One region of the Pseudomonas sp. Irchel s3b5 genome, then DNA from elsewhere that is predicted to be linked to it. Evidence: predicted binding sites of a transcription regulator. Region 1 holds the regulator's gene; each other region holds the start of a gene.
What was found. The regulator sigma-54, encoded in region 1, starts transcription at its own class of promoters, with help from an activator protein. The targets are predictions, from matches to a motif close to ANTGGCATNNANNTTGCTNT.
Positions count from the first base shown of each region.

Region 1 (3,711 bases):
GAGCGAACGATTGGCGTTGCTCAGCGGGTGACGTCGACGGGTTTCGGAAAAGCGCTTGAGCAACGTTTCTTCATCGGCGTCCAGGTACAAAATATCGCACTGGATATGCCGGCCGCGGACTTCTTCGAGGAGATCGGGAAAACGTGAGAGATGACTGGGCAGGTTGCGTGCGTCAATGGACACGGCAACCAGCGGTTGAGACAGCTCAGTATGAACAAGTGCGCGCTCGGCAAGCTCCGGCAACAACCCGGCAGGGAGGTTGTCGATGCAATAGTATCCGTTGTCCTCGAGAACGGCGAGGGCGGTACTTTTACCTGAGCCGGAGCGACCGCTGACGATGATCAAACGCATGATTAATGACCGTTTTGCTCGTCCAGGACGACCTGGTACAAGGCTTCATTACTCGGGGCGCTGCGCAGTTTTTCGCGCACTTCCTTGCGGTCGAGCATGCTGGCGATCTGTCGTAACAGTTCCAGGTGAGCATCGGTGGCGGCTTCCGGGACCAACAGCACGAAGAGCAGGTCAACCGGGGCGCCATCAATAGCGTCGAAATCAATAGGTGCGTCCAGGTGCATCAAGGCACTGATGGGCGACACGCAACCTTTGAGGCGGCAGTGAGGAATGGCGATGCCGTTGCCAAAACCGGTAGAACCGAGTTTTTCACGGGCAATCAATGCCTCGAAGACATCTTGCATCTCCAGATCCGGCACTTCGCGATGGATGAGGTTGGCAATTTGTTCGAGGGCTTTCTTTTTACTGCCGCCCGGCACGTTCACCAAAGAACGGCCGGGGGTCAGGATGTTTTCAAGTCGGATCATGGGTTGGGAGTGTTAACGACCGGTTGCGCCCTGAAGGAGGCTCTGGGTCTTTTCCTTATGCTTTTTGAGTTGGCGATCCAGCTTGTCGGTGAGTGAGTCGATCGCCGCATACATGTCGTCATGCTCAGCGTTTGCGACCACTTCACTGCCGGGAATATGCAGGGTGGCTTCGATTTTCTGCTTCAGCTTCTCGACCGTCATCGTGACTTGCACGTTGGTGATCTTGTCGAAATGTCGCTCCAATCGTTCGAGTTTTTCGCCGATGTAGGTGCGAAGAGGTTCGGTCACTTCCAGTTGGTGTCCACTGATGTTGACTTGCATACAGCTTCTCCTTCGTTGCCAGTGCATAAAGCGGTAGATCAGATGATCTACCACTGGAACGCTGTGGCGTGGCTCTACATCAACCGCTTACGTTCGCTCGAAGGCGCGATCCCGAGGGATTCGCGGTACTTGGCGACGGTGCGGCGAGCCACCTGAATGCCTTGTGCCTCCAGTAAACCAGCGATCTTGCTGTCACTCAACGGCTTTTTCTGATTTTCCGCGGCAACCAGTTTTTTGATGATCGCGCGGATCGCCGTAGACGAGCATTCGCCGCCTTCGGAGGTACTGACGTGGCTGGAGAAAAAGTATTTCAGCTCATAGATACCCCGTGGGGTATGCATGAATTTCTGGGTGGTTACCCGTGAAATCGTCGACTCGTGCATGCCCACCGCTTCGGCAATGTCATGCAGGACCAATGGCTTCATGGCTTCGTCGCCGTACTCCAGAAAGCCGCGCTGGTGTTCGACGATCTGGGTAGCGACTTTCATCAGGGTTTCGTTGCGGCTCTGCAGGCTCTTGATGAACCAGCGGGCCTCCTGCAACTGATTGCGCATGAAGGTGTTGTCGGCGCTGGTGTCGGCGCGGCGTACGAAGCCTGCGTACTGGGCATTGACCCGAAGCCGAGGTACCGACTCCTGATTGAGTTCGACCAGCCAGCGCTCGTTGTCCTTGCGTACGATGACGTCAGGCACGACGTACTCGGCTTCGGTGGACTCGATTTGTGAACCGGGGCGCGGATTAAGGCTCTGGACCAGTTCGATCACCTGGCGCAGTTCGTCTTCCTTGAGCTTCATGCGACGCATGAGCTGGCTGTAATCTCGGCCGCCAAGCAAATCGATGTAGTCGGTGACCAGCCGTTTGGCTTCGGCCAGCCAAGGTGTTTTGGCAGGCAGCTGACGCAATTGCAGCAGCAGGCATTCGCCCAGGTTGCGGGCGCCGATGCCGGCCGGTTCGAATTGCTGGATGCGGTGCAGGACCGCTTCGATTTCGTCCAGCTCAATGTCCAGTTCCGGATCGAACGCTTCGAGGATTTCCTCAAGGGTTTCGTCCAGATAGCCCTGATTATTGATGCAATCGATCAGGGTGACGGCGATCAGGCGATCGGTGTCAGACATCGGCGCCAGGTTCAATTGCCACAGCAAATGGCTTTGCAGGCTTTCGCCGGCCGATGTGCGGGTAGTGAAATCCCACTCATCATCATCGTTGCTGGGCAGGCTGCTGGCGCTGGTCTGGTAAACGTCTTCCCAGGCGGTATCGACAGGGAGTTCGTTGGGGATGCGTTCGTTCCAGTCACCTTCCTCGAGGTTATCGACGGTCGGTGCGCTCTCCTGGTAGGAGGGTTCCTGGATATCGGTGTTGGGCTTTTGTTCGGTGTTGTCGGCCAAGGGGTCGGCGTTGTCGAAGTCGTCGCCTTCTTCCTGGCGTTCGAGCATCGGATTGGACTCCAGGGCCTCCTGGATTTCCTGTTGCAGGTCCAGGGTCGACAATTGGAGCAGGCGGATGGCCTGTTGCAGCTGAGGTGTCATCGTCAGCTGCTGGCCCATTCTCAAGACTAGCGATGGTTTCATGGCAGGGGCTTAACACCTTATTCGCCGGCGCACATGCGCCATCCACTACAGGGCGCCGAGGCGCCAAACTTAAGCAAGTTATATGCCTGAATCAGAGGCCTTTGCCTAGACCGCTGTAACAATAAAAACGAAAACCTTTGTCGATATGTCGGTCGGCGCCCGTGCGCAAACCAGCGAGCGCAGTCATTACAGGCGGAATTCGTGCCCCAGGTAAACTTCCTTGACCAGATCGTTGGCCAGGATCGTTTCTGCGTCACCTTCGGCAATCAGCTGGCCATCATTGACGATATAGGCCGTTTCGCAGATGTCCAGGGTTTCACGGACGTTGTGGTCGGTGATCAGTACGCCAATGCCTTTGGCCTTGAGGTGATAGATGATCTGTTTGATATCGCCCACCGAGATCGGGTCCACGCCGGCGAAGGGTTCATCGAGGAGAATGAATTTCGGATTGGTGGCCAGTGCGCGGGCGATTTCCACGCGGCGACGTTCACCGCCGGACAGGCTCATGCCCAGGTTGTCGCGAATGTGGCTGATGTGGAATTCCTGAAGCAGGCTTTCCAGTTCCTTGCGACGACCTGCCTTGTCGAGTTCCTTGCGGGTCTCGAGGATCGCCATGATGTTGTCGGCCACCGAGAGCTTGCGGAAAATCGACGCTTCTTGCGGCAGATAACCGATGCCGGCCTTCGCACGACCGTGCATCGGCTGGTGGCTGACGTCCAGGTCGTCGATCAGAACGCGACCCTGGTCGGCCTGCACCAGGCCGACGATCATGTAGAAGCAGGTGGTCTTGCCGGCGCCGTTCGGGCCGAGCAGGCCGACGATCTGGCCGCTGTCGATGGACAGGCTGACGTCACGCACGACCTGGCGACTCTTGTAGGCCTTGGCCAGGTGCTGAGCTTTCAGAGTTGCCATTACTGGGCCTTCTGCTCGTCAGTTTTCTTTTTCGGCTGAATCACCATGTCGATGCGTGGGCGCGACTCGGTGACTTTGCTGCCGGTGGCGCG
Region 1 covers NZ_FYDY01000007.1:126,670-130,380, forward strand. Annotated here, with positions in the region: gene rapZ (RNase adapter RapZ) at 1-351, opposite strand, end outside; gene ptsN (PTS IIA-like nitrogen regulatory protein PtsN) at 354-818, opposite strand; gene hpf (ribosome hibernation-promoting factor, HPF/YfiA family) at 831-1,139, opposite strand; gene CKW15_RS10490 (RNA polymerase factor sigma-54) at 1,214-2,707, opposite strand; gene lptB (LPS export ABC transporter ATP-binding protein) at 2,894-3,619, opposite strand; gene lptA (lipopolysaccharide transport periplasmic protein LptA) at 3,619-3,711, opposite strand, start outside.

Region 2 (3,711 bases), on a different contig from region 1:
GTTTTCCCAAGCGCGGATCCGGTGTCCGCAGTGCGGGCATTCAGAATGCGGCAGCATCAGGTTGTAGGTCGGCAGCGATGGTTCATCGGCCAGCCCGAGAATGTCATGGGCTTGCATGCGCCAGTCGCGTTCGAGCATTTTCGGCAGGCGCCAGATCACCACATTGAGGAAACTGCCGACCAGCAGGCCGATCAGCCCGGCAACGATGACGAAGGCCTGCGGGTGAAGCGTCAGAATGTCGTTCAAGGGCATGTCAGATCGCTGAGCCGAGTTGGAAGATGGGCAGGTACATGGCAACTACCAGTCCGCCGACGATAACACCCAGGACCACCATGATGAATGGCTCCATCAGACTGGTGAGGTTATCGACCATGTTGTCGACCTCGTCCTCGTAGAACCCGGCGACCTTGTCGAGCATAGCGTCCAGCGCGCCGGACTCTTCACCGATGGCGGTCATTTGAATCGCCATGCTCGGAAACACACCGCTTGTGCGCATGGCGAAATTCAATTGCATGCCGGTCGAAATGTCTTGTTTGATGCGCAGCACGGCACGCTTGAACACGATGTTGCCGGTCGCGCCGGCCACGGACCCCAAGGCCTCCACCAACGGCACGCCAGCGGCGAAGGTGGTCGACAACGTGCGGGCAAATCGGGCCACGGCGGACTTGTACATCAAGGTGCCCACCAGCGGCAGCTTCAGCTGCCAGGCGTCCATTCGCTCGCGAAAGCCCCGGGACGTCTTGACCGCGTGGCGCACACCGAAGACCGCACTGAGCAAGCCGCCAAGCACCGCCCACCACCAGGCCTGCATGAATTGCGACAGGCCGATGACCATCACCGTGAACGCCGGCAGTTCAGCGCCAAAGCCCTTGAATACGGATTCGAACTGCGGCACCACGTTGACCAGGAGAATCCCGGTGACAATGGCCGCAACTAACACCACCACCTGCGGGTAGGTCATGGCTTTCTTGATCTTGGCCTTGAGGCTCTCGCTTTTTTCCTTGTAGGTCGCAACGCGCTCCAGCAGGGTGTCCAGGGCGCCGGCCTGCTCACCGGCGTCCACCAGGTTGCAGTACAGATCATCGAAATATTGAGGTTTCTTGCGCAGGGCAGCGGCGAAGCTATTTCCGGCCGCGACGTCTTGTTTCAAATCGTCCACGAGGCTGCGCATGGCCGGGTTATCGAAGCCTTCAGCGATGATGTCGAACGACTGCAGCAACGGCACGCCGGCCTTCATCATCGTCGCCATTTGCCGGGTGAACAGCGCAATGTCCCGGGCGTTGATGCGCTTGCCCATGCTGAAAAGCGACGGCGTTTTCTTGCGCACCTTGCCCGGGGTGATGCCTTGCTTGCGCAATTGCGCCTTGATCAGCGCGGGGGCCTGCCCGTTGAGCTCGCCGGTGACTTTCGTGCCTTTGCGGTCCGTACCTTCCCAGGCGTACACACTGATTTTTGCTGCCTTGACCGCCATGTTCCGCCCTTGGTGACCCGGTTGATTTAACACTGCCCCGCGAGACTTATAGCCTAGTCAAACGATGAAGCCCAACCCACGTCGGTCAGGTGACAAAAAGCGTCAGATAGTGCGGATCCTGGGGGTAGGAAAGAGCGTTGTGCGGGCCGCATTCCTCGCCAACACGGGACCGGCGGCTTGGCACAACCTGTGCTCCGTTACGTCAGATCATGAGATTTCGACTCATGCACGGAGCTTTCTATGAACGACCAAAGAGGTTTTACCTTGATCGAGCTGCTGATCGTCGTGGCGATCATCGGGATCCTGGCGACCTTTGCTTTGCCGATGTATTCCAAGTATCAGGCGCGGGCCAAAGTCACGGCCGGGCTGGCCGAAATTTCCGCGATGAAGGTTCCGTTCGAGGATGTGATCAATCAGGGCGGTACGCCGGCGACGGCTAATGTGGTGCCGGGTGGCGGGACCTCGACCAGCAACTGCGCGCTGACGGTGACAGGTGTTGCCGCGTCGGGTGCCGGTTCGATTGTTTGCACGCTGCAGAACGCACCCGGCCAGGTTCAGGGCAAAACCATTACCCTGACCCGGGACGGCACCACCGGTTGGTCATGCGCGAGCACGGTTGCGCAGGATTATGTGCCTAAGGGTTGCATCGGTTCTGCGACCTGATGCACTTCCTTTGTGGGCGTGAGCTTGCTTGTGGTGGTCGTTAACGATAACGCGTGAACGGGTTAAACGCGGCGATCTTGAGTCCATCGCGAGCGAGCTCGCGCCTGCAGGAATGCGAGTGATCGCAGGTTATGTTGTCTGCCGAGAACTCATCTCATTTATTAAGAAAAGCTCAAAAAATTCATGAGCTTAGGAACTTTCCACAAAGCCGCAACTTGCATGCAGTGTTTGAGCGAGTCATGCATTTTGCATGATTTTGAAAAAAGCCTGTTTTGTTAAGTATTTGATTTTTATGATTTTTTATCGATGTGGAAAGTTGGCACACCGTTCGCAATATCTCCGGTAACCCTGCTGACATGACACCCGGCAGACTTTTCCGAAAAACAGGAGTTACTCGTATGAAGAAGTTCGCTATCACTGCCGCTGCTGCTACCGCGCTGACCCTGACCCTGGCCAACACTGCCTTTGCTCAAACCACCCAGGCTACCCAGTCGCCAATGGTGCTGGCTGCCGGTGAAGTGACCGAAATCAAGGAAGACACTTCCGATACCTGGATCACCACCAAAGTTAAAGCCGACCTGATGACCGAAAAAGGCATTCCAGGCAGCGACATCAAAGTTGAAACCAACAAAGGCGTGGTGTCCCTGTCGTCCACCGTTGCGGTCACTGATGCGCAAAAATCCACCGCCGTGGCGATCACCAAGAAAATCAAAGGCGTCCAAGCGGTTTCTGCTGACGGCCTGAAAGCCCAGTAAGGCAAGTCTGGAAGACTCAACATACAACCCTGTGGGAGCGGGCTTGCTCGCGAAAGCGGTCTTTCATTCAACGTATGTGTTGAATGTCAGTCAGCCATCGCGAACAAGCTCGCTCCCACATTTATGTTGGGGGTCTCACTCCGCGTCGAGATGCATCGGTGTAATCACCCGGCCGTCACTTTCGGCCTCGCCCAGATTGGCATCGATGAAGTACACCCGGTCATCTTCCAGTTTGCCCTTGTCGACCAGATAATCCTTGATGCTGCTGGCACGTTCCTGGCCCAGTTGACGCAACAGCACATCGCTCGAACTCCAGAACTTGATCACTTCGGCTCGCATTTTTGCTGTGCGTTCTTCCTTGCCCAGATCCTTCCACTCCGGCAACGGCTGGATCTTCAGGCGGGTGCGGAAGATGCCTTCCAGAAGCGGGCCTTTTTCACTGTCCGGTACTTTCAGCAATGACGCCTGCGCGGGAACCTTGTCGCCACGGCGCTGGAGCATTTTGTAGTAGTTGTACTGGTATTCCCGTTCCAGACGTTGCTCGGCGATCAATGGGCCATCGCTGCTCTTGGCCGCAGTGCCCTCGATTTCCAGGCGCAGGGCCGGACGCTCTTTGAGCGCGCTGGCCAGCTTGTCCAGGGCGCCTTCAGCATCCTTGCTCAGGTCGCTTGTGCCCGGTGCGAACGAGACAGTACCCAGATCCTCTGAACCACCACCATTGACCAATCCGCCGATCATTTTGAAGGGCGCTGCCGCTGCTTTGACGATCAGGTTGCGCAGGGTTTGCCAGACAATCGGCATAACGCTGAACTGTGGATTGTT
Region 2 covers NZ_FYDY01000022.1:60,652-64,362, forward strand. Annotated here, with positions in the region: gene CKW15_RS20650 (A24 family peptidase) at 1-252, opposite strand, end outside; gene CKW15_RS20655 (type II secretion system F family protein) at 254-1,471, opposite strand; gene CKW15_RS20660 (pilin) at 1,712-2,134, shown strand; gene CKW15_RS20665 (BON domain-containing protein) at 2,533-2,889, shown strand; gene CKW15_RS20670 (DUF748 domain-containing protein) at 3,025-3,711, opposite strand, start outside.
Region 2: CKW15_RS20660 (pilin) is a predicted target of sigma-54. The motif match lies at 1,648-1,667, and genes of this name have one in related genera.

Region 3 (3,711 bases), on a different contig from region 1:
CGCCGGGGTAACCTTCGGGTCGCTGCCATTCGGGTTGCGACCATCGATCAGGGTGTAGGTCGACCACGTGTTGGCGCCAGTCTTCACCATGTATTGATCCATGGTGTGCTGGTTGCCCTGAGTGTCGAAAATCGGGGTGCTGAACTGCTTGGTGAAAGAGGCCGACTTGCTCGGGTCAAACGGGTTGGCCACAACGTCGATCACGTCAGCGGTGGAGTTCAGGTTGATCGTCGACGATACGCTGGTAGTGGCTTTCGGTGCCAGGTTGGAGGTGTCGATGCGCAGGTCGGTCAACACGCCGTTCTGGATCTTGCCATTGTCATCCACACCGTAACCTTGCAGACGCGAAGTACCGTCGGTGTTGGTGACGTAACCTTCCTTGTCGACCTTGAACGTACCGGCACGCGTGTAGGACAGCGAGCCGCTGTTGTTCAGCACGAAGAAGCCGGAGCCGTTGATACCCATGTCCAGCACGTTACCCGTGTTGCTGATGTCACCCTGGGTGAACTGCTGGGAAACGTTGGCCAGGCGCACGCCGTTGCCGACGGTCTTGCTGCCGGTACCCAGGCGGGTCGCCGAGTACACGTCTTCGAACTCTGCACGGGACGATTTGAAACCGGTGGTGGCAACGTTGGCGATGTTGTTGCCGGTCACGTCCAGTTGTTTGTTGGCTGCAAAGAGACCGCTAAGGCCGATATTGAAAGACATCATCCACTCCTTTATGCCGGGTTAGTCGGCTTTACATACCAATGGTTTGAACTTTGGACAGGGCAATACTGCCCAGCCCGGCCAGATTGAGCATCAGCTCACCGCCAGTCTGGCTGATGGTCACGCTGTTGACCGTCGCCGGCAGGTTGGTGATCAGTGCGACGGACTGGCCATCGATGGAGGTCGAAGCGCCGAAGGTGTAAGTGCCGGCAGGCACTGTCACGCCCGCATCGTTCTTGCCATCCCAGATGAAACTGGCGTTGCCGGCTTTCTGTGAACCCAGGTCGATGGTGCGCACAGTCTTGCCGTCTGCATCGGTGATCTTCAGGCTGGCGGAAGCCACCGAAGTCGGTATGACCACCGTGCCGCTGAGGCTCTTGGTGGTGTCGACCACCGCCTTGTCGCCCGGTGCGATGACCGAACGCCCCACCAGCGATGAAGCCTGCAAGGCCTGGGACGAGTTGTAGTTGCTGGCCAGGCCGGTAACGGTGTCGTTGAGCGTGGTGATGCCTTCCAGACTGCTGAACTGGGCCAACTGGGCGACGAACTCGCCGTTGTCCTGAGGCTCCAGCGGGTTCTGGTTTTTCAGTTGCGTGACCAGCAATTGCAGGAACGCATCCTTGCCCAGGGCCTTGTTGCCCGAGGCACTGCTGGCTGCCGACGCAAGGCCGTCACTTGTTTTGTTGGTCTTGACCGAGGAGTTCGCCAGGATGTCGTTGAGGCTCAAACCGCCAGTGGAATCGGTAACACTCATCTGAGTCGCCCCTTATCACTGACCAAGGGTCAGGACTTTCTGCATCATGGTTTTGGCGGTGTTCATCATTTCGGCGTTGGTCTGGAACGAACGGCTCGCGGAAATCATGTCGGCCATTTCTTCCACCACGTTGACGTTCGGGTAGTAGACGTAACCCTTGGCATCGGCGGCCGGATGGTTCGGCTCGTAGCGCGCCTCAAGATTGCTCTGGTCCTCGACCACGCCCAGCACTTGCACGCCCTGACCGGCCGCGTCCTGGTTCTGGAACAGCGAGTCGCTGCCGCCGCTCTGGCCTCCCTGGAACATGGTGGCGAACACCGGGTGGCGCGCGCGGTAGGTCTGGTCGATGCTCGACGAGACCGTCTCGGCGTTGGCGATGTTCGAAGCAACGGTGTTCAAACGAGTGGTCTGCGCACTCATGCCGCTACCGGCAATGTTGAAAACACTGGATAGAGACATGGCTTACTCTCCGCGCAGGGCTGACACCAGCCCTTTGAATTTGCTGTTGAGCAGGGTGAAGCTGGCCTGGAAGCCGACCGCGTTTTCCGCGTAGTTCGACTGCTCCAGTTGGGCGTCCACGGTGTTCTGGTCAATCGACGGTTGCATCGGCGTGCGATACATCAGCGACTCGTCGCCATTGCCCAGGCCCTGCGCTTCGATATGACGACTGTTGGTCATGTTCAAGGCGAAGCCGCCGCTTTTGGTTTTCTCGTTCTGCTCGGCGAGCACTTTGGAGAAATCCAGATCCCGAGCCTTGTAGTTCGGGGTATCGGCGTTGGTGATGTTGTTGGCCAGGACTTCGGCACGCTGGGCGCGGAAGCCCAGGGCTTTTTCGTGGATGCCGAGCGCTTTATCGAAGCTGATGCTCATGTCGGGAAACCTTTGGGTGACCTGATTTTTCGTACGATGGACATAGCAAGCGTCATGCCAATTCAAAAAAGCCCGTAAACCGGGGGCTTTGCCGGCCATGGCAATGCGGCAACGACAGAAAAGCGGCAACGGTTTTCCGCCGGATGCCGCTTTTCTGCCGCTTGGCACCGCACTTGAGAACACCACCTCCCCCTGTAGGAGCTGGCTTGCCAGCGATGGCGTCGAGTCAGCCGACTTTTAAATTGCGGACACACCGCTATCGCTGGCAAGCCAGCTCCTACAGGGATTGAGATAGCTGTGAGAAATCAGCAGGCATAAAAAAACGGGAGCCCCAAAGGACTCCCGTTTTCTGACAACCCCAACGCAATCACTTCGCCTGGTAAATGATCCCCGGACTGCACTGGACCATCTGGTAGTGATCCGGCAAACCGTTCAGCGCTTCGGAAGCACCGAGGAACAGGTAGCCGCCCGGCTTCAACGTGCTGTGGATGCGCAGCAGGATGTCCTTCTTCACCTCGGCGGAGAAGTAGATCAACACGTTGCGGCAGAACACGATGTCGAACTTGCCGAGGCTCGCGTAGCTGTCCAGCAGGTTGAACGAGCGAAACTCCACGCGACTCTTGATCGGCGCCTTGATCGCCCAGCGCCCCGGCCCTTTCGGATCGAAGTAACGTTGCAAGCGCTCGGGCGACAGGCCGCGGCCGATGGCCAGGCTGTCGTACTCGCCGGTCTTGCAGTTGTTCAGCATGGTGCTGGACAGGTCGGTGGCAACAATCTGCACGCCCATCCGCAACTGGCCCATGTTGACCCGCTCGAACTCGTCGATGGACATCGACAGCGAGTACGGTTCCTGACCCGACGAACACGCCGCCGACCAGATGCGCAGACGCTGGCCGGGACTGGCCTTGATCGCCTCGGGCAGTGCCTTGTTCTTCAGAACCTCAAACGGATAGGTGTCACGAAACCACAGGGTTTCGTTGGTCGTCATGGCATCCACCACCTGCTCGCGCAAACCACTGCGCGGCTGGGTCTGCATGCGCTGGACCAGTTCACCCAGGCTCTTGATGCCTTGCTGTTCCATCAGTTTGTTGAGACGGCTGGAGACCAGGTATTGCTTGTTTTCACCCAGCAAAATGCCACAGGCTTTTTCCAGGAACACCCGGAACTGTTCGAAATCCAAATTACCCGTAGACAATGATGCCGCCTCTTAAATCGTATTGATTACCGGGGGCGCAGGCCCCTAGCTGATATCTGCTGCCTTGATCCGATCGACTACACGGGACGCCAGGTCATCAGGACGAAATTTGGCCAGGAAGTCATCGGCACCGACTTTCTTGACCATCGCCTGATTGAATACCCCGGACAAGGAAGTATGCAGG
Region 3 covers NZ_FYDY01000045.1:15,009-18,719, forward strand. Annotated here, with positions in the region: gene flgE (flagellar hook protein FlgE) at 1-708, opposite strand, end outside; gene flgD (flagellar hook assembly protein FlgD) at 740-1,462, opposite strand; gene flgC (flagellar basal body rod protein FlgC) at 1,478-1,921, opposite strand; gene flgB (flagellar basal body rod protein FlgB) at 1,925-2,332, opposite strand; gene cheR (protein-glutamate O-methyltransferase CheR) at 2,700-3,527, opposite strand; gene CKW15_RS26690 (chemotaxis protein CheV) at 3,573-3,711, opposite strand, start outside.
Region 3: flgB (flagellar basal body rod protein FlgB) is a predicted target of sigma-54. The motif match lies at 2,375-2,394, and genes of this name have one in related genera.

Region 4 (3,711 bases), on a different contig from region 1:
GTTTTCGGCGACAGGCGATCAGCCAGCATGCCCATGACAAAACGCAGAACGGCCCCGGCCAGGATCGGCGTGGCCACCACCAGCCCGCGTTGTTGGGTGGTCAGGTGCAGGTCGGCGGCGATCTGCACCGCCAAGGGGCCCAGCAGGTACCAAACCATGAAGCTCAGGTCGAAATAGAGGAAGGCCGCGAACAGGGTCGGGGTATGGCCGGATTTCCAGAAGCTTGAATTCATCGCGCACCTCAGCTGATAGGAGTCTCGAACGGGAGCCAAAACAAAAAAACGCCGCCACCTGATTCGCCTTGAGGCAAACGAGGTGAGCGACGTCTTTGTCGTAGATTGGGCAACCGCCGTTGGTTACCTGTGGTGATTACTTAGCCAGATTTGTGCCACATGCGGATTTTTGTGGCGCTGGGGAAAAGATCGCAGCCTTCGGCAGCTCCTACAGGGTGTACACATGCCAACGGTAGGAGCTGCCGAAGGCTGCGATCTTTTTGGGTCAACCCAGCAACTCGCTCATGGCAATAATCTGCTCCGCCACCTGGATCAGCTTCTGCTGACGGCTCATGGCCTGGCGGCGCATCAGGGTGTAGGCCTCTTCCTCGTTGCAGTCTTTCAGCTTCATCAGCAGCCCCTTGGCCAGCTCAATGCGCTTGCGTTCGGCCAGTTGCTGGTCGCGGGCATTCAATTGCGCACGCAGGGCCTGATCGCTTTCAAAGCGCGCCATGGCGACGTCGAGAATCGGCTGCAGGCGTTGTGCGTGAATGCCTTCGACGATGTAGGCACTGACCCCGGACTTGATCGCCTGGCGCATCACGACCGGGTCGTGTTCGTCGGTAAACATCACGATCGGTCGTGGCTGGTCGCGGCTGACCAGCACCACTTGTTCCATGACATCGCGGCTCGGTGACTCGGTATCGATCAAAATCACGTCCGGGCGCACCGTTTCGACGCGCTCGGGCAGGTCGATGGTCAGGCCCGATTCATCGATGACCTCAAACCCGGCTTCGGTGAGGGCCGCTTTCAGGCGTCCAACTTTCTTCGCGGTGTCGTTGATCAGCAGGATTCGCAACATGTTCGCAGTCTCCTGTCAGCGGCTGGCGAGAAGGGGCGAGTGATCGCTCATGGCGTGCAGCTTGAAGCTACGGGCATAGCCGGCCGGGTCTGAACCGTCCCAGACCTTGCCGTCGATCAACTGGCTGCTGCGCATTTCCTTGTCCGGGTACGCGACATCGACCGCGGTGGCAGCGTCCCGGTACAAATCCAGTTGCTGGACCTGACGGGCGACTGCCAGGTAGTCCGGGTCGTCGCGCAACAAACCCCAGCGACGGAACTGGGTCATGAACCACATGCCATCGGACAGGTACGGCACATTGACCAGCCCCTTGCCATGGAAACGCAGCGCGTGCGGGTCTTGCCACTGATTACCCTGTCCGTCGGTGTAGTCGCCGAGCAATCGCGGTTCGATGAAGTCCACCGGCGTGTCGAGATACTGCGGCGCGCTCAACAACTGCGCGGTACTGCGGCGGTTCTCGGTGCTGTCTTCGATAAAGCGGCTGGCTTGCAAAATCGCCATCACCAATGCCCGGGCGGTGTTGGGGTATTGCTCGACAAACGCGCGGGTGCAGCCGAGGACTTTTTCCGGATGATCGGGCCAGAGGGTCTGCGTCGTCGCCAGGGTAAAGCCCAGCCCCTGTTGAACGGCAGCGGCGGACCAAGGTTCGCCGACGCAAAAGCCATCGATGCGCCCGGCCTGCAGGTGCGCGACCATTTGCGGCGGTGGCACCACGACGCTGTCGACGTCCTGTAACGGATGAATTCCCTGACTGGCGAGCCAGTAATACAACCACATGGCATGGGTGCCGGTGGGAAAGGTCTGCGCGAAGGTCAGTTTTGGGCGAGTTTGGTGCACATGCCGTTCCAGTGCCTCAGGACCGGTCACGCCCAGCGCCTGCAAGCCATGGGAAAGGTTGATGCTCTGACCGTTCTGGTTCAGGCCCATCAGCACTGCCATGTCGGTCGCTGCGATACCGCCGATGCCCAGGTGCACGGCGTAGATCAAACCGTACAGGCTGTGGGCGGCATCCAGTTCGCCGCTGACCAGCTTGTCCCGCAGATTGGCCCACGACGACTGGCGTTTGAGGTTCAGGGTCAGGCCGTAGGGTTGAGCAAAGCCCTGAGTGGCGGCGACCACGACCGAGGCGCAATCGCTGAGGGCCATGAAGCCGAGATTGATTTCAGTCTTTTCCGGGGCGTCGCTGCCATTGACCCAGGCCAGAGGGTCGGCTGATGGTTCGTTCATCGATTTCGCACCTTCAAAAAAAGCGTCGTCCCCAGCCTCTACTGATAAGGCCGGGTGACGACGCCATTGTCCTTGCACGCATTCCGCCGTCGGCATGCGTGCTGATGGCTGAACCGGTGCAAGGCATATGCCATCCCCGTCTGATTTCACTGCGCGCCTCGCTTGCGACCCACATGCCCGGCTATAATCGCCTCCTCATTTCGCCGCCAATCGAGTCAACCCGCCCATGTACACCCTGGCCCGTCAGCTGTTGTTCAAACTTTCCCCGGAAACCTCCCACGATCTGTCCCTGGACTTGATCGGCGCAGGCGGGCGTCTGGGGCTCAACGGCTTGCTGTGCAAGGCGCCGGCGAAGGTGCCGGTGAATGTCATGGGCCTGGACTTCCCGAACCCGGTGGGTCTGGCCGCCGGTCTGGACAAGAACGGCGCGGCCATCGACGGTTTTGCTCAACTGGGTTTCGGCTTTGTCGAAATCGGTACCATCACCCCGCGTCCGCAGCCGGGCAACCCGAAACCACGCCTGTTCCGTCTGCCGGAAGCCGAGGCGATCATCAATCGCATGGGGTTCAACAACCTCGGCGTCGATCACCTGCTGGCTCGCGTGGCTGCGGCCAAGTACAAGGGCGTGCTGGGCATCAACATCGGCAAGAACTTCGATACACCGGTCGAGCGTGCGGTCGATGACTACCTGATTTGCCTGGACAAGGTTTACGCGCATGCCAGCTATGTGACGGTCAACGTCAGTTCGCCGAATACCCCGGGCCTGCGCAGCCTGCAGTTCGGCGATTCGCTCAAGCAGTTGCTGGCCGATCTGGCCGAGCGCCGGGCGGAACTGGCGCTGCGTCATGGCAAGCATGTGCCGCTGGCGATCAAGATCGCACCGGACATGACCGACGAAGAAACCGCGCAGGTTGCACAAGCGCTGATCGAAACCGGTATGGACGCGGTCATTGCCACCAACACCACCCTGAGCCGCGTGGGCGTCGAAGGCATGGAGCACGGTGACGAGGCGGGCGGTCTGTCCGGCGCACCGGTTCGCGACAAGAGCACCCACACGGTGAGCGTGCTGGCATCGGAACTGGGTGGTCGCCTGCCGATTATTGCGGCGGGCGGGATTACCGAAGGCAAACATGCGGCAGAGAAAATTACTGCGGGTGCGAGCCTGGTGCAGATCTACTCAGGCTTCATCTACAAAGGCCCGGCGCTGATTCGCGAGTCTGTCGACGCCATCGCGGCACTCCGTTGATCCCTGGTAGGCGCAGCCTTCGGCAGAATTGGGTTTCTGGCAGGCATAAAAAAGGGCTCCTTTAAAGGAGCCCCTGGGCCGGAGCCCGCCGTCCGGATGGGACGTGCGTGGTTAATTCAGTACAAATCAGATTGTCGTGTCGGAGTGTTGTGCCCTGTAATTAG
Region 4 covers NZ_FYDY01000025.1:53,317-57,027, reverse strand. Annotated here, with positions in the region: gene CKW15_RS21950 (NarK/NasA family nitrate transporter) at 1-233, opposite strand, end outside; gene CKW15_RS21945 (ANTAR domain-containing response regulator) at 499-1,074, opposite strand; gene CKW15_RS21940 (CmpA/NrtA family ABC transporter substrate-binding protein) at 1,090-2,301, opposite strand; gene CKW15_RS21935 (quinone-dependent dihydroorotate dehydrogenase) at 2,528-3,547, shown strand; gene rmf (ribosome modulation factor) at 3,708-3,711, opposite strand, start outside.
Region 4: CKW15_RS21940 (CmpA/NrtA family ABC transporter substrate-binding protein) is a predicted target of sigma-54. The motif match lies at 2,417-2,436, and genes of this name have one in related genera.